Regions from separate parts of the Sphaerisporangium dianthi genome, predicted to be linked through region 1. Evidence: riboswitches for the same ligand, from Rfam matches in the RefSeq annotation. Region 1 holds a riboswitch; each other region holds the start of a gene.
The links. A riboswitch is a leader RNA that binds a small molecule or an ion and turns the genes downstream of it on or off. The one in region 1 is predicted to bind cyclic di-AMP.

Region 1 (7,480 bases):
GCATCGGCCGGGGCAGGCCGACGTAACCACGGCCGTTGACCGTCACGCTTCCTGCGTCGGGCCGGTCGAGGCCGAGGACCATCCTCATCGTCGTCGACTTTCCCGCCCCGTTGGGCCCGAGGAAGCCGGTCACCCTGCCCGGCTCGACGGTGAAGCTCAGCCCGTCCACGGCGGTCTTGTCCCCGTAGCGCTTGGTCAGCCCGTTTATGTCGATCATTTCTGGCGCCTCCTGGAGCCGAGGGATGGGCAGGTCCCTCCGGACCCGGACCCGGCCCCGTAGGCGTACCACACTTATCGATCATCAGCCCGGCCGCCTCGGACGCCGGCCTCAGGCCGTATCCGGCGAAATAGCGACCGAAGGTTGTTATGTACAGATAAGTCGATAAATCTCTCATACTTAACTGAGGCGATGTACGTGACCGCGTCCCCTGATGATCGTCGGCGGGCGCGGACCTCGGGGGTATGTGCCTGTGGAGTCGGAAATGACGCCCACCGGGCCCGTGCGGTTCGCCGTACTCGGGCCGGTACTGGGCTGGCGGGACGGGGCGGAGCTGAATCTCGGGCCGCCGCGCCAGCGCGCGGTGCTCGCCGTGCTGCTCGCCCGCGTCGGCCGTCCTACCGGTCTGGCCGAGATCGTCGACGTCCTGTGGGGGCAGGACCCGCCGGAGAGCGCGGTCAACGTCGTCCAGCGGCACATCGGGGCGCTCCGCCGGCTGCTGGAGCCCGATCTGCCGCGCAGGGCGGTCGGCAGGTGGCTGGTGCGCAGCGGCGGCGGCTACCGGCTCGATCTGGACGCCGGCGCGCTGGATCTGCTCCGGTTCCGCGCCCTCGTCGACCGGGCACGGCGCGGGACGGCCGGCGATGCCCCGGCGAGCGTGCGGCTGTTCGTGGAAGCGCTGGAGCTGTGGCGCGGACCGGCCGCCGACGGGATCTCCGAGGAGATACGGGCTCGCCCGCTGTTCGCGGCCCTGGACCAGGAGTACCTGGAGGTCCTCAAGGAGGCGGCCGACACCGCGCTGCGGGCCAGGACCGTGACCCGGCTCGTGCCGCTGCTCCAGCAGGCCGCGGGGGCGAACCCGTTCGACGAGCCGTTGCACACGCGCCTGCTGCTCGCCCTCGCGGCCACCGGCCACCGCGCGGGAGCGCTCGCCGTCTACCGGGCGATGTACTCGCGGCTGGACGAGTCCCTCGGCATCGGGCCCGGGCCGGAGATGCGCGCCGCCCACGATCAGGTGCTCGGGGAAACCGCGCCCGAGCCACCCCCTCCCGCGCCGGCCGAGACCGCGCCACCAGCGGAGAACACCGGACCGGCCGGAGCCCCGCGACCGTCCGGAGCCGCGGAACCCTCGCGGACCCCAGACCCCACAGGGACCGCGAGGCCGTCAGGGAATGTGAGGCCGGCGGGGACCGCGGAGCCGTCAGGGAATGTGAGGCCGTCAGAGACCGCGGAGCCGGCGGGGACCGCGACGGCGGGCCGGGTGCGGCCCGCGCAGTTGCCGGCGGATCTGCCGGCGTTCGCCGGGCGGCGCGAGGAGCTCGCCCAGGTGCTCGCACTGCTGCCGGACGGGAACGACCCGGCGGCGGCCGTGGTGATCAGCGCGATCGGCGGCATGGCGGGCGTCGGCAAGACCACGCTCGCCGTGCACTGGGCTCACCAGGTGGCCCACCGGTTCCCCGACGGCCAGCTGTACGTCGACCTGCGCGGGTTCGACCCGGCGGGTCCCCTGGATCCGGCCGAGGCTCTGCGCGCCTTCCTCAGCGCGCTCGGCGTCCCCACGCGGGAGGTTCCCCCTGGTCTGGACGCCCGGGCCGCGCTGTACCGCAGCCTGCTGGCCGACCGGCGGGTGCTGGTGCTGCTCGACAACGCCCGCGACTCGGGGCAGGCCCGGCCGCTTCTGCCGGCCGCGCCCGGCTGCCTGGCCGTCGTCACCAGTCGTAACCAGCTGTCGGGCCTGGTGGCCGGCGAAGGCGCCCGCCCGCTGACCCTGGATCTGCTGTCCGACGCCGAGGCGCACGAGTTCCTCTCGCTGCGGCTCGGCGCGGACCGGGTCAGGGCGGAGCCCGCGGCGGTGCGGGAGATCGCCGCGCTGTGCGCCAGGCTGCCCATCGCGCTGGCCGTCGCCTCGGCGCGGGCGCTGACCAACCCGGGGTTCTCTCTCGCGGCCATCGCCGCCGAACTGCGCGCGGCCCACGGCAGCCTCGACGCCTTCACAGGCGCCGACGGCGCGGACGTCGGGGCGGTGTTCTCCTGCTCCTACCGCGCGCTCACGCCGCCCGCCGCGAAGCTGTTCCGCCTGCTCGCCCTGCATCCGGGCCCGGACGTCAGCGCCTCGGCCGCCGCCGCGCTGGTGGGACTGCCCGTCCGCCGTACCCGTCCCCTGCTGGCCGAGCTGACCCGCGCCCACCTGCTCACCGAACACGTCCCCGGCCGCTACGGCGGCCACGACCTGCTGCGCGCGTACGCGGCCGACCGCGGCCAGGCCGAGGACAGCGAGTCCGGACGGCGGGCGGCGGTCCAGCGCATGGTGGACCACTATCTGCACTCGGCGTACCGGGCGGCCCGGCTGTTCTCCAGCCATCGCGACGCGATCCCTCTGCCACCGCCCGTGCCCGGGGTCTTCCCCGACGACCTCGCCGACCCCGAACAGGCCTCGGACTGGCTCACCACCGAGCATGCCGTACTGCTGGCCGTCATCGGTTCGGCCGCGGACACCGGTCTGGACGCGTCCGCCTGGCGGCTGGCCTGGGCCATCGCGCACTTCCTCGGCCGGCGAGGGCACTGGCACGACCTCGCCGCCTCGCACCGCGTCGCGCTCAAGGCCGCGCAGCGGATCGGCGACAGGACCGGCATGGCGCACGCCCATCGCGGTCTCGCCCGAGCCTCCGCCGACCTGGGCCGTCACGACGAGGCGATGCTCCACCTGGACCGCGCGCTGGAACTGTTCGCGAGCGCCGGGGACGGCGTCGCCCAGGCGCACACCCACCGCAACCTCAGCTGGGTGCTGGAACTGCGGGAGAGATACGAGGGCGCGCTCGTCCACGCCCAGCAGGCTTACGACCTCTTCCAGGCCGCGGGCCACCGGCCGGGGCAGGCCGCCTCGCTCAACGCGGTCGGCTGGTACCACGCCCTGCTCGGCCGCCACGAGCGGGCCCTGGCCCACTGCCGGCGCGCGCTCGCCCTGCTGGAGGAGCTCGGAGACCTCTACGGCCAGGCCGACACGCTCGACAGCCTCGGCTACGCCCTGCACCACCTCGGCCGCTACGAGGAGGCCACCGCCAGCTACCAGAGCGCCCTGGAGCTCTACCGGCGCCTCGGCGTCCGCTACGCCGAGAGCGACACCCTCACCCGCCTGAGCGACACCCACCTGTCGGCCGGCCGCGCGGAGCAGGCACGCGACGCCCTGCGCGAGGCGCTGGCCGGCCTGGACGAGCTCGGCCACCCCGGCGCCGCCCCGGTCCGCGCCAGGCTCCGCGCCCTGGAGCTCCCCTCCACCGCCCGCACCTAGCACGGCCTCGCGGACCCTAGCCGGCTCGCGCACCGCGAAACAGCACCGGAGCCCCCGGTCATCCGAGGGCTCCGGCGCTGTTCGACTTCACCCGCCGTCAGCTCTCCAGGAAGCGACGGCAGCGGTACGCCCCAGGCGCGGAAATGCCGTCCGCCTGCTTGATACCGATGGAAATGCCCTGGAGCGAATTCACCGGAGCGCGGTCACCACCAGCTGCCGGTGAGCTCCCAGAGGGGGAATCCGAATCCGAATCCGTCCAGGTCGTCCAGGCCGTAGCCGTAGCCGTAGCCGGATCCGTGGCCGTATCCGTGGCCGTGGCCGCCGCCCCACTTGCCGTGGTGGCCCCCGTAGCCGCCGTGGCCGCCGCCCCACTTGCCGTGGTGGCCGCCGTCCCAGTCACCGCCGGCGGTGACGGCGGCGGACGCGGACGCGCTGGTGGCCGTCGTGGCGCTCAGGCCGACGAGACCTCCGGTGAGCGCGGCCGTTACAGCGAGCGTCGCGGCGTATTTCTTGATGGCGGGCATCGCGTTTCCCCCTTGACGTCGGGTCGCCCCGATAAAGGAATTCGTCTCCGCGAGGAGGTGAACCCCTGAGGCGACTCGTTCAGAATCTGCCCACCCGAGATCTCTCCAGGGCCCCAACCCGACAAACGAGGATAAGGACGTCTTGGGGCGCATTTAACATCTTATTATGACAATGCGGGCAGTATTTCCCGATATGCCCGAATCGTCGGAAGAGGACCGGCGCCTGCGGGCGTCCCTCGCCCGCCGCACGCCGCACCCGGCCGCGCCGACGCCCCGCGCGCCATGGACGCCCGGCACGCCCAGGGCGTCCCGCGCGCGGGGACACCGGGTCACATCAACTCGTCGAGCATGTCCTTCAGGTGGTCGGCCGCCTTCTCGATGTCGTCGTAGTCCCTCTGCGCCGCCCGCATCTTCACCGCGATGACACCGCACCGGTGGGCCTTCTTGAAGTCCCCGAAGGGGAACTTGTACCGGCCCTTGTTCGACTCGTCCTGCTCGTCGTCCACGCCCAGATGCCACTTGGCGTACTCGTCCATGCCGTGCTTCTCGATAAACGCGTTCTCCTGGTCGGTCGACGGCTGGTGCTCGCTCCAGTCGCCCATCTCGTCAAGCTTGAACTGCTTGTCCTTCGCCAGGCTCTTCGCGTGGTCGTACGCCTTCTTGTTCAGCTTCACCGTCATGGCTCTCTCCGCTCTCCGGTCCGCGGCGCCCGCCCTCACGGCGCGGGCCGCCGTCTTCCCGGGTCTGCTACCCACCGATCGCGGAGGCAGTGACGTTCCGGGCTCGGGCCTCGGCGGCGCCCTCATGCGCACGCGGTGGGGGACCTTGCCGCGCACGTGGTCGCAGGGCCCATGCGGCGAGGGCCGGAAATGACTGTGGGCACCCTCCCCGTAGGGAGGATGCCCAGGTCATCGGTGTTGACCGTGGTGCGCCGCCAGGGACTCGAACCCCGGACCCGCTGATTAAGAGTCAGCTGCTCTAACCAACTGAGCTAGCGGCGCATCAACTACGGCGACTTTAGCAGTCCCGGCGAAGCTACGCACATCGGCGGGAGGTCGGCGTGCCGGTACCAGGGGGAAGCACCGGCACGCCCATTCCCCGGGGAGGCGCCGGAGCACAGGGCTCCGGCCGGCCTGGATGTGCGCCGAGGGGACAAGCTGTGGATCAAGCTGAGGATCAGGGGGCGGAGACGAGCGCCAGGGTGGGCTCGGCGGGGTCGCGGTCGTAGACGCCCCAGGCTCCGTCGGAGAACGGGACCGGGGCGTTCTTCTTGCCCGGGCCCTTGCCCCACTTGGTGATGACGTAGTCGACCTTGATGTGGCCGGCGCCGAAGCCCGTCACCATCAGGCTGGAGTCGTTGAAGTCGCCGCCGGTCAGTTCGGCGAACGTCTTGCCGTCCATGTCGAGCATGACGCCGCTCTGGGAGGGGATGCCAGGGCCGCGGTCGCCGATGAAGAACGGCGCCTTCTTGCCGTTGTAGACCACATAGCCTTCGGTGCCGAGCGGCCAGCTCGGGCTGGCGAACAGGCCCTTCTGCATCGGCTTGCCGATGGCCGGCAGACCGGTGTCACCGGCGCGGCCGGAGGAGTCGTCCCAGAAGTAGGAGGCCTTCGTCGAGCCCTTCAACATGACCCGCTGGGTGGTGGCGGCGGCGACGCCGTCCTTGCTGCGCTCAGGCGAGCTGGCGGCGTGGGCCGTGGTCGTGCCGGCCACTGCGGTGCAGACGATCGCCGCACCGACGACGCTGCAAACCACGCGATATTTGGGGGTGTTCGTGAAAAAAGACATGGGAGGGCAGGATCTTTCATCAGAAGACAAGGGACCCGGGCTCCGAGTTCGGTCAAGAGGGTTCGGCGCCGGGAGAGGAAGCGTTCGCAGTCGCTAGTGGGGCGACAAGGGCATGGTCTACCGCTGCGCGAGCGCTTCTTACGTGGGTCGGTCGGGCAGGTGGCGTCGAGGCCACCGCGTCGCAAGGCTGCTGCGAATCGCCCGGTCGGCTGGTTACAAGCCGACTTGTGTGCCGCTTCTGACGGCAAGATCCGGGTCTAGGGTCGCCCGGAGGACGGAGTGGGGCGGTGTGTCCACTCGAGTCTCCTCTCCAATGACGTCTACCGAGTTAGCTGACGGGTTCGGGCGTGGAGTTCGCCCTACCGCTCGCGCGGATTCACCCCAAAGGACATGGGTCCCCGGTTCCCGTGGGCCGGTAGGCCCGGTGGGACTCGACGTTCGGTCGGCGGCCTTCCTGCTGAAGACCAGGTCACCGTCCGTTCTGGTAGAAGACGTTACCGGTCAAGTCAGGACAAAGCAAACGAAGTGTCTACAAAGCATTAGAAGATCTACCTATCGGGCATGAACACCAACATATCGGGCAATTCACCCCAGCGGGAGCCATCAAGGCCATACGCATGTGACTGCTGTGACTCAAGGTGAGAATGGGGCGTCACATCTCTCTTCACCCGGCCCATCGAGCCCTCTTGGGTAAAGGCCCCTCATTGGCAAAGGAAGCGGCGCCGGCACCAGCACGACAGGCATTGGGGCTTCGTACCCCGAGAGCGGGCTCGGCTCGTGCCATGAGAGCGGATGCCCGGGGGTGGGGGTGGACATGAGTCGGGGCCGGACAGTCCCCCGCCTGTCCGGCCCCGATCTCTCACGGTCCAGCGCCGATGCCTTCCCCCAAACGCATCGGGCGGTCCCGCTGTACGGACGCGGTCCCCCACCGCGTCCTTTTGGTGAAAGCTTCGCTGCGCCCTTCCGGGCGCGGGTCGCATCCCCCTTGACCTGCCTTAACACTACATACCGGGGCCTGAGGCGCTCGTCATCGCACGGTATAGATTCGGTCTAAGTCGCGGGCATGACCGGGTACGGGATGACCCGGCGGCCCGGGCGGCTAATCGGGTAGTTCGACGGTGACCTCGGTGCCCTTCTGCAGCGACCGGCTGACGGTGCAGTGCCGCTCGTGCACTCGATGCGCGACGGCGCGGAAGACCTCGTCCGCCTCGGCGTCGCCCTCGGGCAGTTCGACGTCGTAGGTGATCGTGACCGGCCCGAGCAGCGTGGGCTCGATCTTCTCCGCCTGGACCGTCATCGCCAGCCGCACGAGCCGGTGGCCGCGCTTGGCGGTGAGCGGCTCGACGGTCACGATGTTGCACCCGCCCACCGCGGCGAGCAACAGCTCTACCGGGGTGAAGACGCCTTCTTCGTCGCCGCTGCCCATGGCGACCTCGGCCCCGCGGCCGTTGCGGGCCACGAAGCCGGTCTCAGTACGCTCAACGTTCACCGATGTCATGCCTGGAGCCTAAGAGCGGGCCGGGGACCCTCAGGCGTCGGGGTGCTTGGACAGGTAGGCGAGGTACACCGGGCGCAGCGCTTCGCCGAGTTCCCCCTCGCCGGAGGCCATGGCGTCGCTCAGCAAGGCCGACACCCGGCTGAGGTCGTTGGCCGTCTCGTCGG
Region 2 (7,480 bases), on a different contig from region 1:
GTCGAAGACGCGGTGGCCGGAGACGTTCGCGGCGAGCAGGTTGAGCACGTGCAGGTCCTCGCCGTGCTGCATGGCCGCCGCCGTCGCCGGCGTCGCCACGAGGTCGCCGACGAAGTTGAGGTGCACGTGCAGGTCCCCGCCGTACCAGCCCTTGGCCGCCGCGTCGTACAGTCGCGCCGGTGTCAGCTCGACCAGGGTCTCGCCGTGGGGGGTGACGGTCGTCTGCGCGAAGTCGTACTCCATCCCCCGCGCCGCCCGGACCGTCAGCGGCTCGGCGGGCACGTCGAGCACGATGTCGTCGCCGTGGAAGTACGGCAGGCCGTGATGGTCGTATCTCGCCGGGCCGCCGTCGGGGTGCCAGCCCTGGCCGCCGGCGCTCCACACGCTCCATCGGCAGGGGAACCCTGCGCGCACCCGGAGCCGTGCCCGTGGGGCGAGGCGGGTCAGGCCGGACAGATCGACCCGCTCCGCGCCGGCGGTGACGCCGGTGGCGGTGTCCGTCTCGACCAGCCGTGCCCCGCCGGGGGCGACGCGGTACACCTGGCCGCCGACGCCGACCTCGGCCTCGGCCGCGCGGCCGTTGTCGATCAGCAGCGTCAGCGGGAGCGCTCCGCCGCCGGGTTCGAGCACGATGCGCGGCCGGCCGTCCAGCCGGTGGCCCGACGGCGTGAGCCGCAGCACGGCCAGTCCCTCGGGCGGTTCCTCGTCGAGCGCGTCTCTGAGCACCTCGTCGAAGTCCAGCTCGCGCACCAGGATTTCGCGCTCGGCGTCGCTGCTGTCCGGATGCTCGGCTCGCACCCGGCCCGCGGCGGCCCGGAAGAACGCCTCGTCGTCGACGAACCGCGACGGGCTCATCGACCTGACGTAGGCGATCGGGGGCTCGCCCCAGCTCATCCCGTGCTCGGCGAGCGCCTCGCGGTACCTCTCCAGCGCCTTGGCCACGGCCTCTGGAAGCATCGGATCGTCACTCATTCGGCCCTCCCGTGATCCCCGTTGTGCCGTAATGGTCACACCGGCGGAAGGCTTCCGGTCCGGAGGAACCCGAGGCGGGTGAGGTTTCTTCCCATCTCGGATCGTTTCTCTGAATAGGCGGATAAAGCACCCACAGACCGGCCTGCCGCATCAGGCCTCGGGCGGCGACCCGCCGGTGGCGGGCGAGGGCGAGAGCGACGAGTCCGGGCCGGGGCCGGCGGAGTTATCCACAGTTTCCACAGACTCGTACACAGGTTCGAATTTGATCTCTACGGTGGACTCGCCGGCGACGATCACGCCGCCGCCGGCATCATTCCGAATCCGGCGCGATCCCGCGCGAACGGGCGTCCGCCAGGCCTGCCCGCCCCTCAGCGGCGGCCGAGGGCGCGCAGCTGGCCGGGGGTCAGCGAAGAGACGTTCTGGTCGATCGGGACGTCGGTGTACTGGTGGATGGTCCAGGTCTTCCAGTCGGCGGGCGGCGTGACGTCCCCCTGCGCCCTGCCGTAGTAGGCCACCCACAGGGGGTAGGCCTGAAGGCCGTGGCCGTAGGTGTCGGCGAAGTTCCAGCCGCTGTAGAACAGCGGGGTGATGCCGGTCTTGGCCTTCACATGGGCCAGCCAGGTCTTGGCCCAGGTGTTGACATGCTCGACGGACTGACCGTCAGCCGTCTCCAGGTCCAGCACCAGCAGGTCGCCGCGCTTGCCGGGCTGGGCGTTCACCACCGACAGGAAGTGGTCGGCCTCGGCGATGGGGTCGTCGCCGGGATGGCCGTAGTGGTAGGCGCCGCGGACGATGCCCTTCTTCGCCAGTTCCTGCCAGTGGCGGGCGAAGGAGGAGTCGCGGAAGGTCAGGCCCTCGGTGGCCTTGATGATGCCGAACTGGGCCGGGCTGGCGTTCCAGTCGTGATCCGACTCGTAGGAGGAGACGTCCTGGCCGTAGGTGTGGACCGAGTCGGCGTGCGCGGCGGCGGGCGCGGCGGCGGGCGCGGCGGCGTCCGCCGGGCCGGTCAGGACGACGGTCGCCGTGGCGGCGGACGCGGCCAGGGCCACACCTGCGACGGCCGCGCGGAGGCGGTCGCCGGAGAGGCCGACGTGGTTACCGAGGGAGCGGGCGATCGAGGCAAGCCGACGAGAGGGCATGTAGAGATTGGCTCCTAGCTTCCATGCCGCTTACCGGGTCAACTGACGGGTTCAGGCGAGAAAGGCCCTGCGGGCGGGCCCTTGGGGCCGGCGCTCCGATACACCCTGGAAAGATTGGTTCCCCGGCTCCGCGAGTGCGGATTCAGCGAGCGCGTATCCTCATCGGGGCTGCTCCCCGGGCACGCGCGATCTGGGCAACGAACCGGCAACGGACCCGACAGCGCAGGCCATGGTCACGTATGCCGCTATCCACAAAGGTACACCAAACCCCATAACGGTGCAAATCAGACAAAACTCTCCTTGGGATACCGCCGCCGCCTGGGGCCCGCCTGCGGCGATGACGCGACCCACCACTCTCTGAAGGTTCCCGGCGACGTCAGCGTGGTCGGATTCGACGACCTGACGCCGGCGCGGTGGGTGCCCCCTCCGCTCACCACCGTCCGCCAGCCGCTCGGCGAGATGGGCCGGGCCGCCGCGTCCATGGTGATCGCACTCGCCGGCGGCGAACCCCTGCCGCACAGCCGCCTCATTCTGACCACCGATCTGATCGTCCGGGAGAGCACCACGGCTCCCAGCAGGTGATCTCGGCCGAGGGCGTCGCCGGCAAAGGAGTATCTACGACGGGCCGGGGTTTCGGCCGCCGCTGAGGGGTATGTGGCGCGTGCCGCGTCAGGTCGGATCCGTCCGCACGGCGCGCGCCGCCCGTCTTCCTGGCCCGCAGGAGGATTCGGCGTTCGAATCGCGAACCGCCGGCCGGTCACCGGTCATCGGGGCGAGGGTAGTGCAAGGTCGTCGAGAGATGCGGGTGGTCCCATGTGGCCGGAAACGTGGTAGAGGCCGGAACGGCGCGAATGCTCGCCGGGATACTCGAAGCCAGTCACGTGACCGCCTTCGAGGGCGTGCCTTACCTGGTCCACGAACACGCGGGGTACGCCGGGCTGAGCGACGTGCTGATCTACCTCGTCGACCTGCAGCAGGACGTGCTGCGCCTGTGCACCGGGCGCGGCGACAATGCCGGCGAGGGCGCGGGCCCCGAGGCGGACGAGCTGCGCATCGACACGACGGCGGCGGGCCGGGCCTTCCGGGAGACGCGCATCCTGGAGCCGTCCGGCGACGACGGCGGCCCTGGTCATTACTGGGTGCCGCTGCTGGACGGCACAGAACGGCTCGGAGTGCTGCGGATATCGATCGCCGACGCCCACCACGCGTCGCAGGACGACATGCGGGCCCTGGCGTCGCTGATCGCGTTGCTGGTGGTGAGCAAGCGCTCCCACAGCGATTCCTTCGCCCGGCTGGTGCGCACCCGGCCGATGCACGTGGCCGCCGAGATGCAGTGGAACCTGATGCCGCCGCTGGCCTTCGCGTGCGAGCAGGTGGTCATCAGCGCCGCCCTGGAGCCGGCCTACGAGGTCGGCGGGGACGCCTTCGACTACGCCATCGCCGACGACAAGGTGTACCTGGCGGTATTCGACGCCATGGGCCACGACGTCTCCGCCGGGCTCACCGCCTCCCTGGCGGTCGCCGCCTGCCGCAACAACCGCCGCCAGGGCGCCGACCTGATAGAGACCGGCGAGGCGATCGAACGCACCTTGATACAGGAGTTCGGCCGGGGCACCCGGTTCGTCACCGCGATCATGGCCGAACTGGACCTCTCCACCGGAATGCTGACCTGGGTCAACCGCGGCCATCACCCGCCGGTGGTGATCCGGGGCGGTCGCTGGACCACCAACCTGCACTGCCCGCCCGCGCACCCCATGGGCCTCGATCTCGGCCTGCCCGCCACTCTGTGCCGCGAGCAACTGCAGCCGGGTGACCGGCTGCTGCTCTACACCGACGGGATCACCGAAGCCCGCGGCCCGCACGGCCGCGAGTTCGGCCTGACGCGCTTCACCGACTTCATCATCCGCCACAACGCCGCGGGCCTGCCGGTCCCCGAGACCCTGCGCCGCCTGGTCCACAGCGTGCTGGACTACCACGGACGGCAGCTCCAGGACGACGCCACGGTGCTGCTGGCCGAATGGCAGGGCCCCGCCGCCGACAAGATGACCATCGGTTGAACGGCGCCCGCCGCGGGCGGGATCACGACACAGCGCGCCGGACGCCCTGGCGGGCGAGGAGCGTGGCGCGCGCCACCGCGAGCGTCTGCTGGATCTCCTCCACGGCCGAGTAGGTCACCGCGACCCGCTGGCGCATCACCTGGAGGTGGCTCTCCGCCTGCGCCCGCAGCCGCTTGGACCGCACCAGCTCCGGATGCGGCGTGCCGGCGCTCGCCGTCTGGGAGACCTTCTCCGCCTTGCGCACCGGTGGGCGGCGTTGATGGTTCAGGGTTCGTATCACGGCGACATGGCGCGGCACCGCGGTCAGGGCCGGGGGGACGTCCCACTCGGCGGATCCGGCGACGAGGAGCGCGGGACAGGTGTCCGGCGGGCCCGGCCAGAGCAGGTCGAAGAGGTTGCGCAGCTTGGGCTGGATGAGCAGCACGAGGCCGCCGCCCTCCGCCGTTCGCATCCGCGCGTGGACGTGGTCGAGGACGCGCGCCCCGGCGACGTCACAGAACAGCAGCCCGCGGCCGTCGATGAGGATGTGCGTGCAGCCCTGCTGGATCAGGGACGTCAGGAATTCTTTCGCGGCCGCGCTGGTGCTGGCATCCAATTCGCCGGACATATCGACCACTGCGGACTCAGACCGGCGATAGACCACTTTTACCTGTAAATCCATACTTTCCGCCCTCCGCCCCGATCCCCACGTCCATCTCTTCTACCATTCGCGGACGTGGGCGAACGGCCGAACCTCCGAGAGCGGTCAAGTACGGTGAGCCGCCGAGTACGGCCATGTCGATTCCCTTCCGCATAACGGCCACCTGAACGGTCCCGATGGCTAAGGTATTCAGTTGTGCACCCCGGCGCGGAACGCGATTTTCACGATCTTCTTCTAATGCTGAAGGAGACTCGGGGTTTCGACTTCACCGGTTACAAGCGGACGACGCTCATGCGCCGCATCAGCCGGCGGCTGGAGACGTTGCAGCTCAACGGCTACGGCGAGTACCGCGACCATCTCGAACTTGAACCGGACGAGTTCGCCAGGCTCTTCGACAGCCTGCTGATCAACGTGACGGCGTTCTTCCGCGACCCGGCCGCCTGGCAGGTGCTCCGTGAGACCGCGATCCCCGCGCTGCTGAGCGCCAAGGGAGCCGGTGATCCCATCCGCGTCTGGAGCGCCGGGTGCGCCACCGGGGAGGAGGCCTACAGCCTGGCGATGCTCCTGGCCGAAGAGCTCGGGATGGAGCAGTTCAGGAACCGGGTGAAGATCTACGCCACCGACCTGGACGACACGGCGCTCAAGGCCGCCCGCACGGCGACCTACAACGATCGCCAGCTCAAGGACCTCCCCGCCGAGTTGCTCGAGCGGTACTTCGAGCCGGCCGGGGCCGGGTTCGCCTTCCGCCGCGACCTGCGCCGCCAGCTGATCTTCGGACGCAACGACCTGACCCGGGACGCGCCCATATCGAGGGTCGACCTCCTGCTGGCGCGCAACACCTTGATGTACTTCAACGCCGAGACGCAGCTGAGCGTCGTGCGGCGATTCCACTTCGCCCTGAACCATCCGGGTTACCTGTTCCTGGGCAAGGCCGAGATGCTGCTCAACCACGGCGAGAGGTTCGAGCCGGTGGACCTCCGGACGCGGCTCTTCTGCAAGATCGCGCCCACTCCGCCCGGCGGACGTCCGTCCCGGGGAGCCGCACCGGCGCCGGCCGAGCCGGTGCGGCGGCTCTCCGAGATCCAGATCGCCGCCCTGAGCTCCGGCCCGGTGGCGCAGATCGCCCTGGACCTTTCGGGGAAGCTGGCGATGGCGAACTCGCGCGCCGAGGCACTGTTCAAGATCGCACCCCGCGACATCGGCCGGCCCTTCCAAGATCTGGAGGTCTCCTACCGGCCCGTCGAGCTGCGGTCGCTCATCGAACAGGTCGAGCTGGACATGCAGACCGCCGAGGTGCAGGGCATCAGCTGGCGGCGCGGGGGAACCGCGGAGACCGACGTCTTCGACATCTCCGTCGCCGCCCTCCAGGAACCCGGCGGCGAGCGCGTCGGGGTGGTGATCACCTTCCATGACGTCACCCCCTACCGCAGGCTCCGTGACGACCTCGAGCAGGCCAACAAGCAGTTGGAGCACGCCTACGAGGAGCTGCAGTCGCTCAACGAGGAGCTCGAGACCACCAACGAAGAGCTGCAGTCCACCAACGAGGAACTCGAGACCACCAACGAAGAGCTCCAGTCCACCAACGAAGAGCTCGAGACCATGAACGAGGAGCTCCAGTGCGGCAACGACGAGCTGCAGAAGATCAACGACACCCTCACGTCACGCAGTGAGGAACTGAACCGCGCCAACCGGTTCATCGCCTCGGTGGTGCGCTCTCTCGGCGACGCCGTCGCCGTGTTCGACGGCGAGATGCGCGTGCTGATGTGGAGTCCGGGCGCCGAGGAGCTGTGGGGACTCCGCGCGGAGGAGGCGACGGGCCGCCACCTGCTGACCCTGGACATCGGGCTGCCGGTGGAGGCGATCACGCCGGCGCTGCGCCGGCTGTCGGAGGACCACCGTTCCCCGGACGCCGCCGAGAACACCGGCCGGTTGCTCGTGGACGCGGTCAACAGACGGGGCCGTGCCATCAAACTGGACATCGGCGTCTCGGTCCTGCACGAAGGGGAAACCTCCCTCCAGGGCCTCATCTTGGTGATGAACGTCCTGTGAGGGCGTCCCGAGGTCGGTGTCGCGGTGACCGGAGATCGCTCCGATGAACGGGCGGCCCGGGGACGACCTCTCCTTCACCGTCGATCTCGGCGCCCCCGGCGAATGGGCCGTGGTGCGCATTCGCGGCGAACTCGACTGGAACAGCGCGGCCATGCTGACCACCATGGCCGAGCACCTGTGGGACTTCCTCCACGACGGTTGCCTGGTGCTCGATCTGGCCCCGATGACCTTCTGCGATTCGACGGGCCTCGGCACGATGATCGCCGTCTACAAAGGATGCGCAACCCGTAACGTGCGTTTCGTCCTGATGTCCCCGCCGCCCTCACTGTGCCGGCTCCTGTCCGTCACGGGTCTGGCCGCGTTCTTCCCCGTGTACGACACCCTCGCGGAAGTGCTGGCGAGCAGGCACTGACGTCGCGACGCGCAGAACCGGCCGTCACCCTCGCCGCGTGAGGACGCGGGCCCCGCTACTCCGGGCGCGCCCCGGCCAGGACCTCTCGCGTGCGGCCGGGGTCCGTGACTCCCAGCAGCGCCAGGCAGTTGCGCCACATCGCCTCCAGCTGGCCGGGGTCGTTGAGCAGTTTGGCGAACAGCACCCGCCCCTCCAGCTGGGCCACGATGGA
Region 3 (7,480 bases), on a different contig from region 1:
CGACCGCGAGCTGGTCGCGGCGGCGCAGCAGCTCGTCGTCCTGGCCGATCACACCAAGTGGGGCACCGTCGGCATCAGCAGGATCGCCGGCCTGGAGGAGGCCCACGTGGTGATCAGCGACACCGGCCTGCCCGAGGAGGCGCGATCGGCGCTGTCGGACCAGGCCGGCGCGCTGATCCTGGCCGACCCGGCCGTGACGACGCTCCAGACGGCGGCCGCCGCGGCGCATGACCCCATACGAGCGGGACGGGCGGCGGTGTCCGCCGCTGCGACGACGCACGCGGCGCGATCCGTCGACGGAACAGAACCAGCGGCGCGGGCCGCCGGAACAGAAGAAGCGGCGCGGGCCGCCGGAACGGAACGGGCGGCCCGGACGGCCGCCGGACAGGAGGTGGCCCGGTGAAGCGGACCGTCACACAGCTCGCCGACGGGCGGGAGCTCGTCTACTTCGACCGCCGCGACGACGCCGACCGCGGCGCGGCCGACACCCGGGAGCTGCCCCCGCGTCCCACGGCCTCGGAGCTGCGGTACGACCCGGTGATGGACGAGTGGATCGCGATCGCCGGGCACCGGCAGACCCGCACGTTCCTGCCGCCCGCCGACGAGTGCCCTCTGTGTCCCTCCCGGCCGGGCCGTCCGACCGAGATCCCCGCCTCGGACTACGACGTCGCGGTGTTCGAGAACCGCTTCCCGTCCTTCAGCTTCAACCTCGGCCACTACGAGGACATGGGTGGCCTGAGCGAGGTGCGGCCCGGCGTCGGCCGCACCGAGGTGGTGTGCTTCACCGCGGACCACGACTCCTCCTTCTCGCGGCTCTCGCCCGAGCAGGTCGATCTGGTGCTGCTGGCGCTGGCCGACCGCACCGAGCACCTCTCTCGCCTGCCCGGTGTGGAGCAGGTGTTCCCCTTCGAGAACCGCGGCGCGGAGATCGGCATCACGCTCGCCCACCCGCACGGCCAGATCTACGCCTATCCGTACGTGACGCCGCGCACGCGGCAGATGCTGGACTCGGCCGCTCGCTACAGGGAGCGCACGGGTGGCGATCTGTTCGCGGACGTGCTCGCCGCCGAGCGCAAGGCCGAGACGCGCGTCGTCGCGTCGAACGAGCACTGGACGGCGTTCGTCCCCGTGGCGGCGCGATGGCCGTTCGAGGTGCACGTCTATCTCAACCGCAAGGCCGCGGACCTGCGCGAGCTGGACGCCGATGAACGCGCGGCCTTCGGCCCGCTGTACACCGACGTGCTGCGGCGGCTGGACGGCCTGTTCGGGGTCAAGATGCCGTATGTCGCGGCCTGGCACCAGGCGCCGGTGCGCACCGGGCGCGACCTGGCCTACCTGCATCTGCAGCTCTTCAGCATCCGGCGGGCGGCGCAGAAGCTGAAGTATCTGGCCGGGTCGGAGTCGGCGATGGGGGCCTTCGTCAACGACGTGCTGCCCGAGGAGGCCGCCCGGATGCTGCGCTCACAACCGTGACTTCGCGCACGTGGGCCGCCGGGTCGCCATAAATACGGATCTACCACTACCATCCTTCAAACACCGACCGTAACGGCCGGTCCGCCTAATCCCAGGTGCCCCGCCTGGGAACCGGGGACCCATCGGTTCCTTGGGGTGAATCCACGCATGTGGTAGGGCATCTCCGGCCCGAACCCGTCAGCTAACCCGGTCGGCAGATGGAGAGGAGTGGGCTCTGCCCCCGACCTACGGTCGCCACGGTTCCGTGGCCGTCTGCGCTCTGATCATGGCCGCTCTCGTGCTCGGCCCGTCCACGGCGGGGAACGCCGCCCCCAAACCCACCGAGAAACAGCTCAAGGCGCAGCTGGCCTCGCTCGGCAAGCGGGTCGACAAACTGATCTCCGCCTACAACGCCAAGCGCGTCGCGGTCGCCAAGGCCAAGGCGGACGAGAAGACGGCGCGCGAGCGGCTGAAGACCGCCGAGAGCGAGCTCACCGCGTCAGAGGGTCAGGTCGGCGACATCGCCCAGCTTCGCTACCAGGCGGGCAGCGGCCTCGGCATGATGCGGGAGCTCCTGTCCCCCGGCTTCGGCGGCGCCGCGATGCTCGAGCAGTTGCAGGCCGAGCAGACCGCGAAGATCGGCCGGTACACGGCGGCGCGCGACGCCCGTAAGAAGGCCGCCGACGACGCGGCCTCGCTCACCGACCGCCTGGGCGACGACGTCATCGAGGTGACCGCGCAGCGCAAGGACGCCGAGAAGCTGATCGCCGAGATCAAGGACAAACTGGACCGGCTCGTCCCCGTCGCCCCCGGCAAGCGGGCGAACGGCACCTGGGCCCCCGAACTGCCCACCGGCGGCGACAACATCACCCCCCGGACCCGGCTGATGCGCGCCGAGGTCAAGAGTCACTTCCCGTTGCACTTCCCCGTCGGCTGCTACCGCGCCGAGGACAGCGGGGAGCACCCGCTGGGCCGGGCGTGCGACTTCATGCTCAGCTCCGGCGGGGCGTTGCCCTCGGCCGCCGGCGCCGCGCTGGGCGAGCAGGTCGCCGCCTGGGCCATCAAGAACGGCGGCAAGCTGGGCGTGAAGTACGTGATCTACCGGCAGCGGATCTACAACCTCGGCTTCCCCGGCTGGCGGGCGATGGAGAACCGTGGCGGCGTCACGGCCAACCACTTCGACCACGTGCACATCTCGATGTACTAGAAGGGTGGCGAATGGCATCTGGTCTGCTGTTCGTCACCCTTATAGCATCTGGTCTGCTGTTCGCCACCCGTGAAGATGCCGTTCGCCCTGGTGGGGCGACCGTCTGAACGCGATGCACGCCGGTCGAGGCGTCGGAGCCGAGGGTCCGCCCGAGCGGCCGGCCGGCCGCTCGGAGTGAAAGTTCCACTGCGGTACACGCCTGGAGGTGCGACTTCCGTGACCCTCCGCCCGCCGCGACGAGCGGCCGGGACGGTCAGCCGGGCAGGCGGATGGGGTTGACGATGTCGGCGTAGATGAGCAGGGTGCCCATGACCACCAGGACGATCGCCATCGCGTACGTCAGCGGCAGCAGCTTGGCGATGTCCACGTGACCCGGCGTCGGACGGCGGCGCACCCGGGCGTACCCGCGCTTGACGCCCTCCCAGAGGCCGCCGGCGATCTGGCCGCCGTCCAGCGGCAGCAGCGGGATCAGGTTGAACATGCCGACCGCGAGGTTGAACCCGGCCAGGAGCTGGATGAACCCGGCGACCTTGTTCTCCAGCGGGATGGCCGAGGCGGCGATCTGACCGCCCAGGCGCCCGGCGCCGACGACGCTCTGCGGGCTGTCCAGGGCGCGCTCGGCGCCGCCGAACGCCGCCTGCCAGACGCCGACGAGCTTCTGCGGCATGTGAGCGAGGGCTGAGGCGGTGCGCTTGATCAGATCCCACATGAAGCCGACGACGTAGGCGGGACTCTGCCTCTCCACGACGAAGACGGGGCTGACGCCGAGGAACCCGACGTTCTTGTCCAGCTTGGTGGGGTCGTCGAGGGAGGGGCGGTCCTGCCCGATGAGGGCGGTGTTCAGCGTCATCGGCCTGCCGTCGCGCTCGATGCCGATGGCGACCGGGCCGGGGCCGTGGGAGCGGATCAGCACAGTGGCGTCGTCCCAGGAGTTCACGGGCTTGCCGCCGAAGGACACGATCTTGTCGTTGACCCGCAGGCCTGCGAGCGCGGCGGGGGTGGGGCGGTGCGCCGGGGTGCAGCCCTTGCCCTTCTGCTGCTCGGCCACGGTGACGACGCACTTGGAGACCTCGCCGACGACGGGTTTGGCCACCGAGATGCCGAAGCCCATCAGCACGACGGCGAACAGCACGAAGGCGAGCAGGAAGTTCATGGCCGGGCCGCCGGAGAAGATGATGACCTTCTGCCACCACAGCTTGCGGTACAGAACCCGGTCGGCGTCGCCGGGCTTGACCTCCTCCAGCGACGCCTGCCGGGCGGTCTCGATGAGCCCCTGCCACGGGCCGGTGGACATGTTGCGCAGTTTGTTCGGGTCGTCCGTGGGTTTGGGAGGCAGCGGGCCGATCATACGGATGTAGCCGCCCAGCGGAATCCACTTCAGTCCGTATTCGGTATCGCCGCGGCGGCGCGACCACAAGGTGGGCCCGAAGCCGACCATGTACTGCGTGACCTTGACGCCGTAGAGCTTGGCGGGCACCAGATGGCCCAACTCGTGGAGGGCAATGGACAAGGCCATCCCGACGAAGAAGATGAGAAACCCGGCCACTACGAGCCAGCTCATAGGTGCTACCCCCACCTGCGGAGAAGATGCCTTGTGTTTGGATTGCCCCTTCCGAGCGTAACCGAACGCGCGAGGACTTCGGCCGCTCCCCGAAAACAACACACTACGACCAAGCGTAGGAGTGACTTGCGCGCCGTGGAGCGAATCGGGAGACTGCATTGACGGTAAGCAATCGTGTAGACACCGTGGGATATGAGTCGGCGAAGCATAATTTGCCGGATCTGTTCCCAAGCCCAAGGGAGCACCTTGATACGGATCCTGGTCGCCGAACACCTTCCTCTCGTCCGCAGAGGCCTCGTGGCCTCGCTGAACGGCGAGAAGGATCTCATGGTGATCGCCGACGTCGCCTCCGGTGAATACATCGTGCCGGCGGCCATGGAACTCACGCCGGACGTAGCGGTGATCGACGTGGATCTGCCCGACGTCGACGGGCTCACCGCGGCCGCGCGCCTGCACCAGAAGGCCCCCCGCTGCAAGGTGGTCCTGCTGTCGGCCCGCCCGAACCCCGGGCAGGTGCGCCGGGCCTTCGCCGCGCACGCGCTCGGCTTCCTGAGCACCAACGTGGCGCCCGAGCACCTCGCGGACGGCATCCGCCGCGTCGCCGCGGGCCGCAAGGCCGTCGACTCCGACCTGGCCATCGCGGCCCTCACGTCGGCCGACAACCCTCTCACTCCTCGTGAACAGGATGTCCTGCGCATCGCCGCCCAAGGGGCGTCCTCGAAGGAGATCGCCGCCAAGCTCTATCTCTCTGTGGGAACGGTCCGAAACCACCTGTCGCGCATCATCTGCAAGACCGGAGCGCGCAATCGCGCCGACGCGGTGCGCATCGCGGCGGAGACCGGATGGCTCTGAGGCCCTCTGAGGCCCCTCTGAGGCCCGGAGCCTCACGCGTCTACGGCCGCCAGATGAGGATCAGAGCGCAGTCGTCGTTGTGCCCGGCCGACATGGAGTTGACCAGGGGCCGGGCGCCGTCGTGGAACCCCGAGGGCACCAGGCGCTCGGCCTCGCCCAGCAGCCGGTCGAGCCCGGAGTCGATGTCGCGCCCCGGCTGCTCGATCAGGCCGTCGGTGTAGAGCATCAGCGCGTCGCCTTTGCGCAGCACGCCGCTGTCGGGCTCGCAGTGCAGATCGGGGACGACGCCCAGGACGACGCCCTTGGCGGCCGACACCTGCCAGGTGCCCGTGCCCGCGTCGAACTTGACCACCGGCGGGTGCCCGGCCGAGGTGATCTGGTAGGCGCCCGTCGACAGGTCGAGCCGCAGGTGGACGGCGGTGACGAAGCCCTCGCCCTCGGGCTGGCGATGCAGGTAGGCGTTGCAGGCGGGCAGGAAGGACTCGACCGAGCCGAGCAGCCCGCCAAAGGTGCCCGAGAGCATCAGGGCGCGCGTGCCGGCGTCGACACCCTTGCCCGACACGTCGACCAGCGCGACCTCAAGGATGTTCCCGTGGCGCATGGAGACCAGGAAGTCGCCGCCGAAGGACGAGCCGCCGGCCTGCTTGAGCACCACGCGGGAGCCCCACTCTTTGGACGGCAGCGGCGGCAGCTCCCCCTGGCGCTTCAGCCGGTCTCTGAGCTCCAGCAGCATCACGTCGCCGCGCAGGCCCTGGACGCCGAGCTTGCCGCGGGTGCGCGCCATGAGGGAGGCCAGCACCGTCGTGAACCCGATGGTCACCACCAGCCCCGGGCCGACCGAGCGCACGCCGAGCATGACGGCGATGTAGGCGAGGGCGACGGCCACGGCGCTCACCAGGACGGCCAGGCTGCGCAGGCGAAGCTGCAGGCCGCCGACCAGGGTGACCAGGATGAACAGGCTCGGCGAGAACCACTCGGTGGAGACCCTGGCGGCGAGCGCGCCCAGCACAAGGGTGGAGACGCTCAACGTGATGAGCAGGTTCCGGTCGCGCGCCAACGGCCCCCTGCGCAGGAACCGCACGATCCGCACCAGCATCGGGATGCGTACCAAGATCGCACGGAGCCGCGGGGGGATCAGCGGCGCCGGACGGGAAGTCATGATGCGCTCGACTCTATCTGCCCATCTGCCGTTTGGGCAGCCGACTTGACCAAGACCTTGATCATTAAACGGGGATATTAGGTGGCCGATCCGGTTTGCCCGGTCATAACCTTGGCCAGGTGAACAGCGACCCAAGCGCTCGGCCCGGCATGGTCATCCGCCCCATCGCCGAGGCGGAATGGCCCGCCTGGCTATTCGTGGACGAAGAGGCGTTCTCCGACGACAACACTCCCGCCCGCGCCGAGGGGTTCCGGTCGGTCATGGAGTTCGACCGGTCGCTCGGGGCCTACGACGGCGACCAGTTGGTCGGGGTCACCGCAGGGCTGACTTTCACGATGACCGTCCCCGGCGGCCCCAAGCCGGTCTGCGGCGTGACGGCCGTCGCCGTGCTGCCCTCCCACCGGCGCCGGGGGGTGCTGTCCTCGCTGATGCGCCGCCAGCTCACGGGCCTGCACGAGGATGGAGAGCCGGTCGCGGCGCTGTACGCCTCCGAGGCCGCCATCTACGGGCGGTACGGGTACGGCAGGGCCACCGACAACCTGACCTTCACCATCCCCACGCGCGGCACCGGCTTCGCCCCGCACGCGCCCAGCGACCCCGCGCTGCGGTTGCGCGTCGTCAGGCCCGCCGCCAAGGCCCGGGGCGATCTTGAGAAGGTCTTCGACGCCGTGCGGCTCACCCGCCCGGGGCTGTACGCGCGCAACGTCGCCAAGTGGGACCTGGTGATGGCGGACGATCCCGACTACCGGCGCGGGGCGAGCGCGTTCCGCTGTGTCATCGCCGAGGACGACACGGGGCCGCGGGGGTACGCCCTGTTCCGCGTCAAGTCGGGGTTCACCGGCCATGACCTGCCCGACGGCGAGCTGCGGATCTTCGACCTGTTCGGCCTGGACCCCGCGGCCTACGCCCTGCTGTGGCGCCATGTCCTCGATCGCGACCTGTGCTCGCGGGTGTACGCCGCCAACCGCCCGGTCGACGACCCGATCATGCACCTGCTCGCCGAACCCCGCCTGCTCACCGCCGGCCATCTGGACGAGATGTGGGTCCGGGTGGTGGACGTCGACAGGGCCCTGACCGCCCGCGCGTACGCCGCGCCGGTGGACGTGGTGCTCGACGTCCGGGACGCGGTGTGCCCCTGGAACGAGGGCCGCTGGCGGCTGTCGGCCGACACCACGGGCGCCACCTGTGCCCGCACGGAGGACCCCGCCGACGTGGAGCTGCCGGTGAGCGTGCTCGGGGCGGCCTATCT
Region 4 (7,480 bases), on a different contig from region 1:
CCCCCGCCGACCAGCAGCAGGACGGCGTCCGGCACCTCCAGCAGCACCCTCGGCCAGCAGCGGACCAGCGTGTCCTGCCCCTTGCGCGGCACCAGGCGCGAGACGCACACCACGACGGGACGGCCGCCGATGCCCAGCGACGCCCGCACCCCGGCGCCGCCGGCCCCGGGGTGGAACACGCGGGTGTCCACGCCGGGCGCGAGCCGGACGAGACGCGCGGGGGGCATCACGCGCACGAGCCGCTCGCGGGTGTACTCACCGAGGTAGGTGACCACGTCCGCGCGGGCGCCGATGCGGGCGAGCAGGCCGCGCGCCACCGGGACCCCGGCCCACGCGGCCTCGTGCCCGTGGGTCAGCATGACCACCCGCCGCGCCCCAGCGGCGCGCAGCACGGGCGCGAGCAGCCCGAGCGGGGCCGCCGCGCCGAACACGACCGTGTCGCAGCCCTCGGACCGCACCAGGCCGGCCGCCCGCCTGGCGACCTCGGGGACCGGCAGCATCAGCGAGCCGGCGTGCCGCACCACCCGGTACGGCTGGCGCGCGTCGAACTCCTCCCAGCCCCGCCAGCGGGAGGCGTAGACGACCACCGAGCCGGGCGGCCGGCGCACGGCGAGCGCGTGCACGAACGCCTGGATGCCGCCGGGCCGCGGCGGGAAGTCGTTGGTGACGATGAGCGTCCTGGCGTGCCCGGGGCCGCGTCCGGCGGCGATCACGGCTCGGGCAGGCCGTTCAGGCGGGCCCAGGAGCGCGCCGCGGCCAGCCGCTGCGCGGTGGTGGGGTGCGAGGCGTACATCAGGTACTCGAAGGCGTTCGGCGTCAGGTCGGAGATGTTGGTCAGGGCCAGCCGTCTCTGCATGGCGGCGAAGGTGGCGGCGTCGCGGGTGAGGTCGAGCGCGTGGACGTCGGCCCTGGCCTCGATCTGGCGGCTGACGAGGTTCTGCGCGGGCCCCGACAGCACGGTCAAAAGGCTCATCAGGCCGAGCAGCACGCCGACCGATCTGGGGTCGGCCGCCGACGCGACGCCCGTGCGGCGCCTGAGGACGGGCAGGGAGACCAGCAGATAGAGCAGGCAGGCTCCCGCGGCGGCCCCGAGGGCGCCGACCAGCGTGCCGTACAGGACGTCGCCGCGCTTGGCGTGGCCCAGCTCGTGCGCCACGACCAGCTCGATCTCGCCGGCCGGGGCTCGCAGCAGCGTGTCGTAGACGACGATGCGGCGGGTGGCGCCGAAACCGGAGACGTAGGCGTTGAGCGCCGTGGTCCTGCGGGAGGCGTCGGCGACCAGCACATCCTCGACCGGGACGCCGTCGCGGCTCGCCATGGCGATCAGGTCCGAGCGCAGCCGCCCGGCGGGGAGCGGGGTGAAGTCGTTGAACAGCGGCTCCACGACGAGCGGGTAGACGAACGACGCGGCCACGGTGAGCAGGAACGCCCCGGCCGCCGCGGGCGCCCACCAGCGGCGCGGGCCGCGGCGGGCCAGCCAGACGACCGCGACCACCATGATCGCGACGAGCACGGTCTGGACGGCGAAGCTCTTGAGCCTGTCGGCCGACCACTCGGGCCAGCGCTGGGTGGACAGGCCGTACTGGCGCAGCCGCGTCTCGTACCACATCCCGAGCGGCCACTTGAGCGCCAGGCTGACGGCGGACAGGCCGACGACGCCGAGCAGGGCGCGCAGCCACCACGGCCCCTTCACGCGGCCCACCACCCACGCGCCGGCGGGGGTCAGGACCAGCACGCCGGCGACGGCGAGCGTCACCGCCAGCGACAGGTACGCCGGCACGTTGACGGCGGCGTCGAAGGCGTCGGCGCGCGCGATCTGCGCCGGGGAGAAATCACGCGCCGGGTCGGGCACGACGGCCGGGGCGGAGGCGGGCAGCGGGCGCCACGGCGTGGTGACGGCGACCACGACGCCCAGCGCCACGCCCAGCACGACCAGGGCGGCGCCCGCCGCGCGCGGCCCCGGGCCCGTGCGCGTGCCCTCGGTCAGCTCCGCCACGCGATCAGCCCCGTCACTCAAGGTTCATGCTCTCCCCTGCGCCGCCACGGCGCCGTCCCCGGCCCGGAGGGCGCCCCTCACCGGGCCCCGCGGCCCGGCACGCTCCGCGGGCCTGTGCGCCGCCCGCCCGCCGCGATCACCCGAGCTGGTCCCGGACGTACTCGCGCCAGGCGGCGGTGAACTCCGCGGGGCTCATGCGGAGCGTACGGGACAGCGCCGCCCGCACGTCCCCGCCCCTGGACTCACGGTAGAGGGTCGAAAGGGCGCGCTCGCCGAAGCGCCCCGCGACATACCGGCAGGCGAGCCAGGCCTCCTCGTAGGCCTGGGCCAGGCGCGCGGAGCCGGCGGCGAACGCGTCGCGGCCGGGAAGCGCCACGGGCAGCCGCCCGGCGCGCACCTCGCCGGCCAGCTCGGCGGCGGCGCGGCGCGCCGGGACGCCGGCGTCGCGATAGCCCACGTAGTCGGCGAAGCCCTCCACCAGCCACTTGGGCGTGCCCCCGTCGAGCGCCGCCCCTGTGGCGATGTGAGTGATCTCGTGGGCGAGGACGACGTCGCGCCCGACGCCGCTGAGCCGGGCGAACGACCGCGGCTCGACGATCACGCGGTCGGCTCCCGCCACCGCCGCCAGGCCGTTCACGGACGCGGGAGCGGCGAGCACGGCCGCCTGCGCGGTGGTCGCGGGCACCAGGACCAGCGGGCGCACCGGGCCCACGACCCGGGCCACGAGCGCGCTCGCACGGTCGGCCCGGCGCGCCAGATCGGCCAGATCGGCCACGGCCGCCCCGGGCGCCCCGACCACGAGCGAGCGCTCGCCGGGGAACGTCCGCGCGCCGGACCAGATCTCGGGATGCTCGCCGATCAGGGCCCGCGCCCGCCGCCCGAGGTCCTCGTCCATGGCGCGGGGACCGGTCAGCACGGCCAGCAGCCCCGCCAGGACGGCCCAGAGCCACACGACGCGCATGCGGGCAATCTACCTGTTCGTCCTCGGGGGCCACATCGGCGCGACCGCGGACGCGCGAAGGCCCCGTCCGCCTGGGGAGGGCGAACGGGGCCTTCACGAATGTCCCATCCGCCTCGGGGGTGGAGCGGAGGGGACATTCACGGCGCCCGTCCGCCTCAGGGGAGGGACGGACGGGCTTTCACGGCCGCCCGTCCGTCCCAGGAGGAGGGACGGACGGGCCTTCACGGCGCCCGTCCGCCTCAGGGGGAGGGACGGACGGGCCTTCACGGCCGGCGCGGGCGGGCCCGAGGGGGCCCGGACCGCCCGGGCGGACCGCGAGGATCAGGCGGCCGGGCGGACGGCTCCGACGAAGGACGCCTTGCGGTAGCCGGACAGCTTGTCGATCCGCACCCGCGTGCCGCTGTGCGGGGAGTGGATCATCTTGCCGTGCCCGACGTACATGCCGACGTGGCCGAGCCCGTAGAAGAACATCAGGTCGCCTGGCTTGAGGTTCTTCCAGGAGACCTTCTTGCGCACCGAGCGGAACTGGCCGGCGGCCACGCGGGGCAGTTTCACACCTGCCTTGCGCCAGGCGTAGGAGACCAGGCCGGAGCAGTCGAACGCCCCCGGGCCGCTGGCACCCCAGCGGTAGGGGTCGCCGATCTGCTTCTTGGCGATCGCGACGGCCGTGTGCGCCTTCAGTCGCTGCCGGGCCGCCCGGCTCGCCTTCGCGGTCTTCTTGCTCTTGGAGGTGCTGGAGGTGGCGGAGCCGCTCGCCTCGCTCACCGCGGCGGAGCCGGTGGACTCCTCCGCCCCGGTGAGGCTCGGGGTCTCGATCAGCCCGGCCGGGCCGTAGACGGCCTCTGGCCCGGAAGGGCTCTGAGCAGTGGCCGCCGTGGCGGCGTCAGCCGCCGTCGCCTGCGTCGCGACCGCCCCCACGGAGGCCGTCATGGTGAGCGCCACACCGCCTAGAGAGAAGCGGGCGATACGCGACAGACGCGGGTTTTTGGTGGTGCTGGACAGGATCGCTCCTTGATTCTTCCACTCATGCCTACCGGGTTAGCTGACGGATTCGGGCATGGAAGTAGCCCTACGACGCCATAGACGTCGATTCACCCCTGATCCGGATTAAGGGATCAATTGGGTCCCCGGTTCCGCGCTCCTTGCCGCACGGATTCGGCAGGTCACCGCCCCTTGGGGCCTGGTTCACACCTTGAACGGGCGACGGTGACCGCTGGATTGTGGTAGTGCGACCGGTCGGGTGAGACCGGCTTCGTTCGCGACGGCATGGCGTGCTCGCCGCGGGCCAGAAGCTACACAGAACCTCAAATTGAGGCAAAGCCGTGACAAAGAGTCATAGATCAAATAAACGCCTCAGGAATCACGGAACCCCTGTACAACAAGCGCATCTGTTACCCGAATGTGATTCCCCTCACACACCCCGAAACGTGACCTGTCATGAGTCACAAAAGTCACACCAGTCACACCCGTTCGGGCGATCTCGCGGAGGAACGATCCACGCGCGCCCCCGGCGCGGCCCGCCGGTGCGCACCGTTCGATGACACCGCGTCACGATCCCGGGACGTCGAGTGACAGGCCTCCGGCGAACGACATCGTGCGAGGATTCTTGAGCAATCATTCTTACGCAAGAGTCATTGCACAATGCCCGTTGTACGTGCCAGGGTGGGGCCATGGCCGACGAAGAGGTACGAAGAATCACCGACTCGCGGGTGCTGGCAGCCCTGTCGCATCCCACGAGGAGGCGGCTCATGGACGCGCTGAAGGTCTACGGCCCCTGCACCGCCAGCATGCTGGCCGAGCACACCGGGCAGGCCGTCGCCAACGCCAGCCACCACCTGCGCGTCCTTGCCGCCGGCGAGCTCATCGAGGAGGCGCCTGAGCTGGCCCGCGACCGCCGCGAACGGTGGTGGCGGCTGGCCTCGGCCGAGCTGCGCTGGACCGAGTCCGACTTCGACGGCGACCCGGCCACCGCGGCGATCGCGAGCGCGGCCGCGTCCCTCAACCTCGACCACCACGTGAGCATGGTCCGCGCCTGGTACGCCGCGAGCGACGAAGAGCGGCGGGCCTGGCAGGACGCCCCGTTCTCCACCGACAAATGGCTGCGCCTCACCCCCGGCGAGCTGCACGGGTTCGAGCGAGAGCTGCTGGAGCTCCTCGCCCGGTGGGCCACCCGCGAGGTGCCCGACGACGGGCATCGGCGCGACCCGGTGTTCGTCTTCGCCTTCGGCGTCCCGGGCCGGCCATGAGAACGGGCGCTCCTTCGCCGGTGGCCCTGCCGCCTTCCACCATCCCCGCCCACGCTTCCGGCCGGGACGGGTCACATCACCGCTCAGAGACCGTCACGAGCGGCCTCACCCCCTTGACCGCCGTCATGGGCGATCCTCACCCCCCGGAGGCCGTCATGAGCGGCCTGACCCGTTGGAGGCCGTCATGAGCGGCCTCGCCCCCTTTGCCGCCGTCACGAGCGGCCTCGCCCCTTGGAGGCCGTCATGAGCACCGCCATCTCGCGGGCTCCGGCGGGGACAGGGCTCCCGCGCCGGCGGTGGGGACTGCTGCGCGAGCGCGACTTCCGGCTGCTGTGGATCGGCGAGACCACCAGTGGCTTCGGCAGCTCCCTCACCTCCGTCGCCCTCCCCCTCGTCGCCGTCACCACGCTCGGGGCGAGCACGCTGGAGGTGGCGCTCCTGGCCGCCGCGGCGTGGATCCCCTGGGTGATCATCGGCCTGCCCGCAGGGGCGTGGATCGACCGTCTCCCCCGCCGTCCCGTCATGCTGGCCTGCGACGCCGCCTCGCTCCTGCTGTTCCTCAGCGTCCCGGCCGCCGCCTGGGCGGGCGCGCTCACCATCGGGCAGCTACTCGCGGTGGCGCTCCTCGCGGGCACCTGCAAGGTGTTCTTCCAGACCGCCTACCAGGTCTACCTTCCGGCCGTGGTCGCCCCCGCCGACCTTCCCGAGGGCAACGCCAGGCTGCAGGGCGCCGAGTCGGCCGTCCAGGTGGCGGGCCCGGGGGCGGCGGGCGTCATCGCGCAGGTGCTCGGCGCGGTCACCGGGCTGCTCGCCGACGCCGCCACCTTCCTGGTCTCGGCCCTGTGCCTGCTCGGCATCAGGACCCGCGAGGCGCCGCCCGCGCGCGAGCGGCGGGCGACGACGCTTCGGCGGGAGATCGGCGAGGGCCTGCGGTTCGTGGCCCGTGATCCCTACCTGCGGGTGCTCACCGTCTTCGGCGCGGCCAGCAACCTCGGCCTGATGGGCTACCAGGCCATCCTTGTCGTGTTCCTGGTGCGCGACGTCGGCCTGACGCCCGGCGTGGCGGGCGGGCTGATGGCCGCGATGAGCCTGGGCGGCGTCGCCGGCGCGGCGGGCGCCGCACATCTGTGCCGGCGCTTCGGCAGCGCCCGCGCCATGATCGCCTGCGAGATGCTCGGGGCCCCGTTCGGGCTGCTCATCCCGCTCGCGAACCCGGGAGGCGGGCTGGCCCTGGCGGTGGCCGGCGGGTTCGTCGTCGTCGCCGGCGTGGTCGCGGGCAACGTCATCAAGGCGAGCTTCCGCCAGACCTACACGCCACGGCGTCTGATGGGACGGGTGTCGGTGAGCATGCAGTTCGTCAACTACGGCACCATCCCCCTCGGCGCGCTCCTCGGCGGGGCGCTCGGCGGCGCCATCGGCACCCGCGCGTCGATGTGGATCATCATGGCCGGGCTCGCCCTGACGGGCCTGATCCTGCTGGCCGGTCCGCTCAAGCGCCGCCGCGACCTCCCTTCTTCCCCCGCCCCGGACTCCTCCCCCGCCTCCCCGTCCGTCCCCGCCGCCGGGGCCTCTGCGTCCGCCCCGGACGCGCCGTCCCTGCCTTAGAGGGACGGGCGGCCACACGCGAACACGCCCGGCCGGAGAACCGGCCGGGCGTGCGGCTGAACTCCTGGCCGGCGCCTCGCTTGCCCGGCCGGGGGTTCAGGCCCCCGTGGTCACATCACAGCACCGCCCCGTGAACGCGGGCGCGCGTCCGGCGCGCCTAGCACCACCAGTCGGTCAGGTAGGAGGCGGCGGCGCCCGCCGGACGCGCGCCCGCCCGCATGCAGACCGAGCTGCTGCTGCTGGTCTTCAGCGCGTTGCCGTAGTTGCGGCCGGTGTCCAGCGTCCGCAGGTCGCACTGCGTCCAGGTCCTGCCGCTGTTTCCCGAGATGTCGATCCAGAGGCGGTCGCCGTTGTGCGAGGTGGTCAGCCGCGGCCACGCGTACTGGACGTTGTTGATCCGGCCGCTGCGCAGCTGCAGGTCGACGCCGCCCGGCAGGTCGGCCGACTTGGCCGTGCCGGTGCCGGTGGCCCCGGACGGGTTGACCATCCCCGAACACGAGACCGCGACGGCCGCCTTCGCGGGAGCCGAAGCGTACGCGGCGGCGGCGGGTGCGAGCAGAAGGGAGCCTGCCGCGACGATCCCGAGCGAGGCGCGCTTGGCGAGAGTCATGCGCATGTGACTTCTCCATTTCTGGATTCGATGGATGCGGCAGCCGGACGCCGGACGCCTTT

Region 2: another riboswitch for cyclic di-AMP. It lies ahead of ACFO60_RS07860 (glycoside hydrolase family 25 protein); the one in region 1 lies ahead of ACFO60_RS22435 (hypothetical protein).
Region 3: another riboswitch for cyclic di-AMP. It lies ahead of ACFO60_RS25295 (coiled-coil domain-containing protein); the one in region 1 lies ahead of ACFO60_RS22435 (hypothetical protein).
Region 4: another riboswitch for cyclic di-AMP. It lies ahead of ACFO60_RS15815 (C40 family peptidase); the one in region 1 lies ahead of ACFO60_RS22435 (hypothetical protein).

Annotation. Positions count from the first base shown of each region.
Region 1 covers NZ_JBHSFP010000016.1:48,114-55,593, forward strand. Annotated here, with positions in the region: gene ACFO60_RS22410 (ABC transporter ATP-binding protein) at 1-217, opposite strand, end outside; gene ACFO60_RS22415 (AfsR/SARP family transcriptional regulator) at 483-3,506, shown strand; gene ACFO60_RS22420 (hypothetical protein) at 3,710-4,030, opposite strand; gene ACFO60_RS22425 (hypothetical protein) at 4,360-4,710, opposite strand; tRNA gene ACFO60_RS22430 (tRNA-Lys) at 4,955-5,031, opposite strand; gene ACFO60_RS22435 (hypothetical protein) at 5,207-5,818, opposite strand; cyclic di-AMP (ydaO/yuaA leader) riboswitch at 6,121-6,255, opposite strand; gene ACFO60_RS22440 (OsmC family protein) at 6,918-7,316, opposite strand; gene ACFO60_RS22445 (hypothetical protein) at 7,347-7,480, opposite strand, start outside.
Region 2 covers NZ_JBHSFP010000004.1:3,449-10,928, forward strand. Annotated here, with positions in the region: gene ACFO60_RS07855 (CehA/McbA family metallohydrolase) at 1-972, opposite strand, end outside; gene ACFO60_RS07860 (glycoside hydrolase family 25 protein) at 1,341-2,111, opposite strand; cyclic di-AMP (ydaO/yuaA leader) riboswitch at 2,124-2,269, opposite strand; gene ACFO60_RS07865 (substrate-binding domain-containing protein) at 2,412-2,693, shown strand; gene ACFO60_RS07870 (PP2C family protein-serine/threonine phosphatase) at 2,993-4,168, shown strand; gene ACFO60_RS07875 (STAS domain-containing protein) at 4,191-4,829, opposite strand; gene ACFO60_RS07880 (CheR family methyltransferase) at 5,004-6,857, shown strand; gene ACFO60_RS07885 (STAS domain-containing protein) at 6,901-7,269, shown strand; gene ACFO60_RS07890 (TetR/AcrR family transcriptional regulator) at 7,325-7,480, opposite strand, start outside.
Region 3 covers NZ_JBHSFP010000019.1:140,695-148,174, reverse strand. Annotated here, with positions in the region: partial or broken gene ACFO60_RS25305 (DeoR/GlpR family DNA-binding transcription regulator) at 1-187, shown strand, start outside; gene galT (galactose-1-phosphate uridylyltransferase) at 400-1,473, shown strand; cyclic di-AMP (ydaO/yuaA leader) riboswitch at 1,546-1,683, shown strand; gene ACFO60_RS25295 (coiled-coil domain-containing protein) at 1,739-2,659, shown strand; gene ACFO60_RS25290 (M50 family metallopeptidase) at 2,913-4,220, opposite strand; gene ACFO60_RS25285 (response regulator) at 4,467-5,072, shown strand; gene ACFO60_RS25280 (PP2C family protein-serine/threonine phosphatase) at 5,113-6,231, opposite strand; gene ACFO60_RS25275 (GNAT family N-acetyltransferase) at 6,351-7,480, shown strand, end outside.
Region 4 covers NZ_JBHSFP010000009.1:99,917-107,396, forward strand. Annotated here, with positions in the region: gene ACFO60_RS15800 (glycosyltransferase family 4 protein) at 1-713, opposite strand, end outside; gene ACFO60_RS15805 (M48 family metallopeptidase) at 710-1,996, opposite strand; gene ACFO60_RS15810 (hypothetical protein) at 2,133-2,957, opposite strand; gene ACFO60_RS15815 (C40 family peptidase) at 3,279-3,887, opposite strand; cyclic di-AMP (ydaO/yuaA leader) riboswitch at 3,970-4,128, opposite strand; gene ACFO60_RS15820 (ArsR/SmtB family transcription factor) at 4,628-5,203, shown strand; gene ACFO60_RS15825 (MFS transporter) at 5,447-6,808, shown strand; gene ACFO60_RS15830 (hypothetical protein) at 6,966-7,424, opposite strand.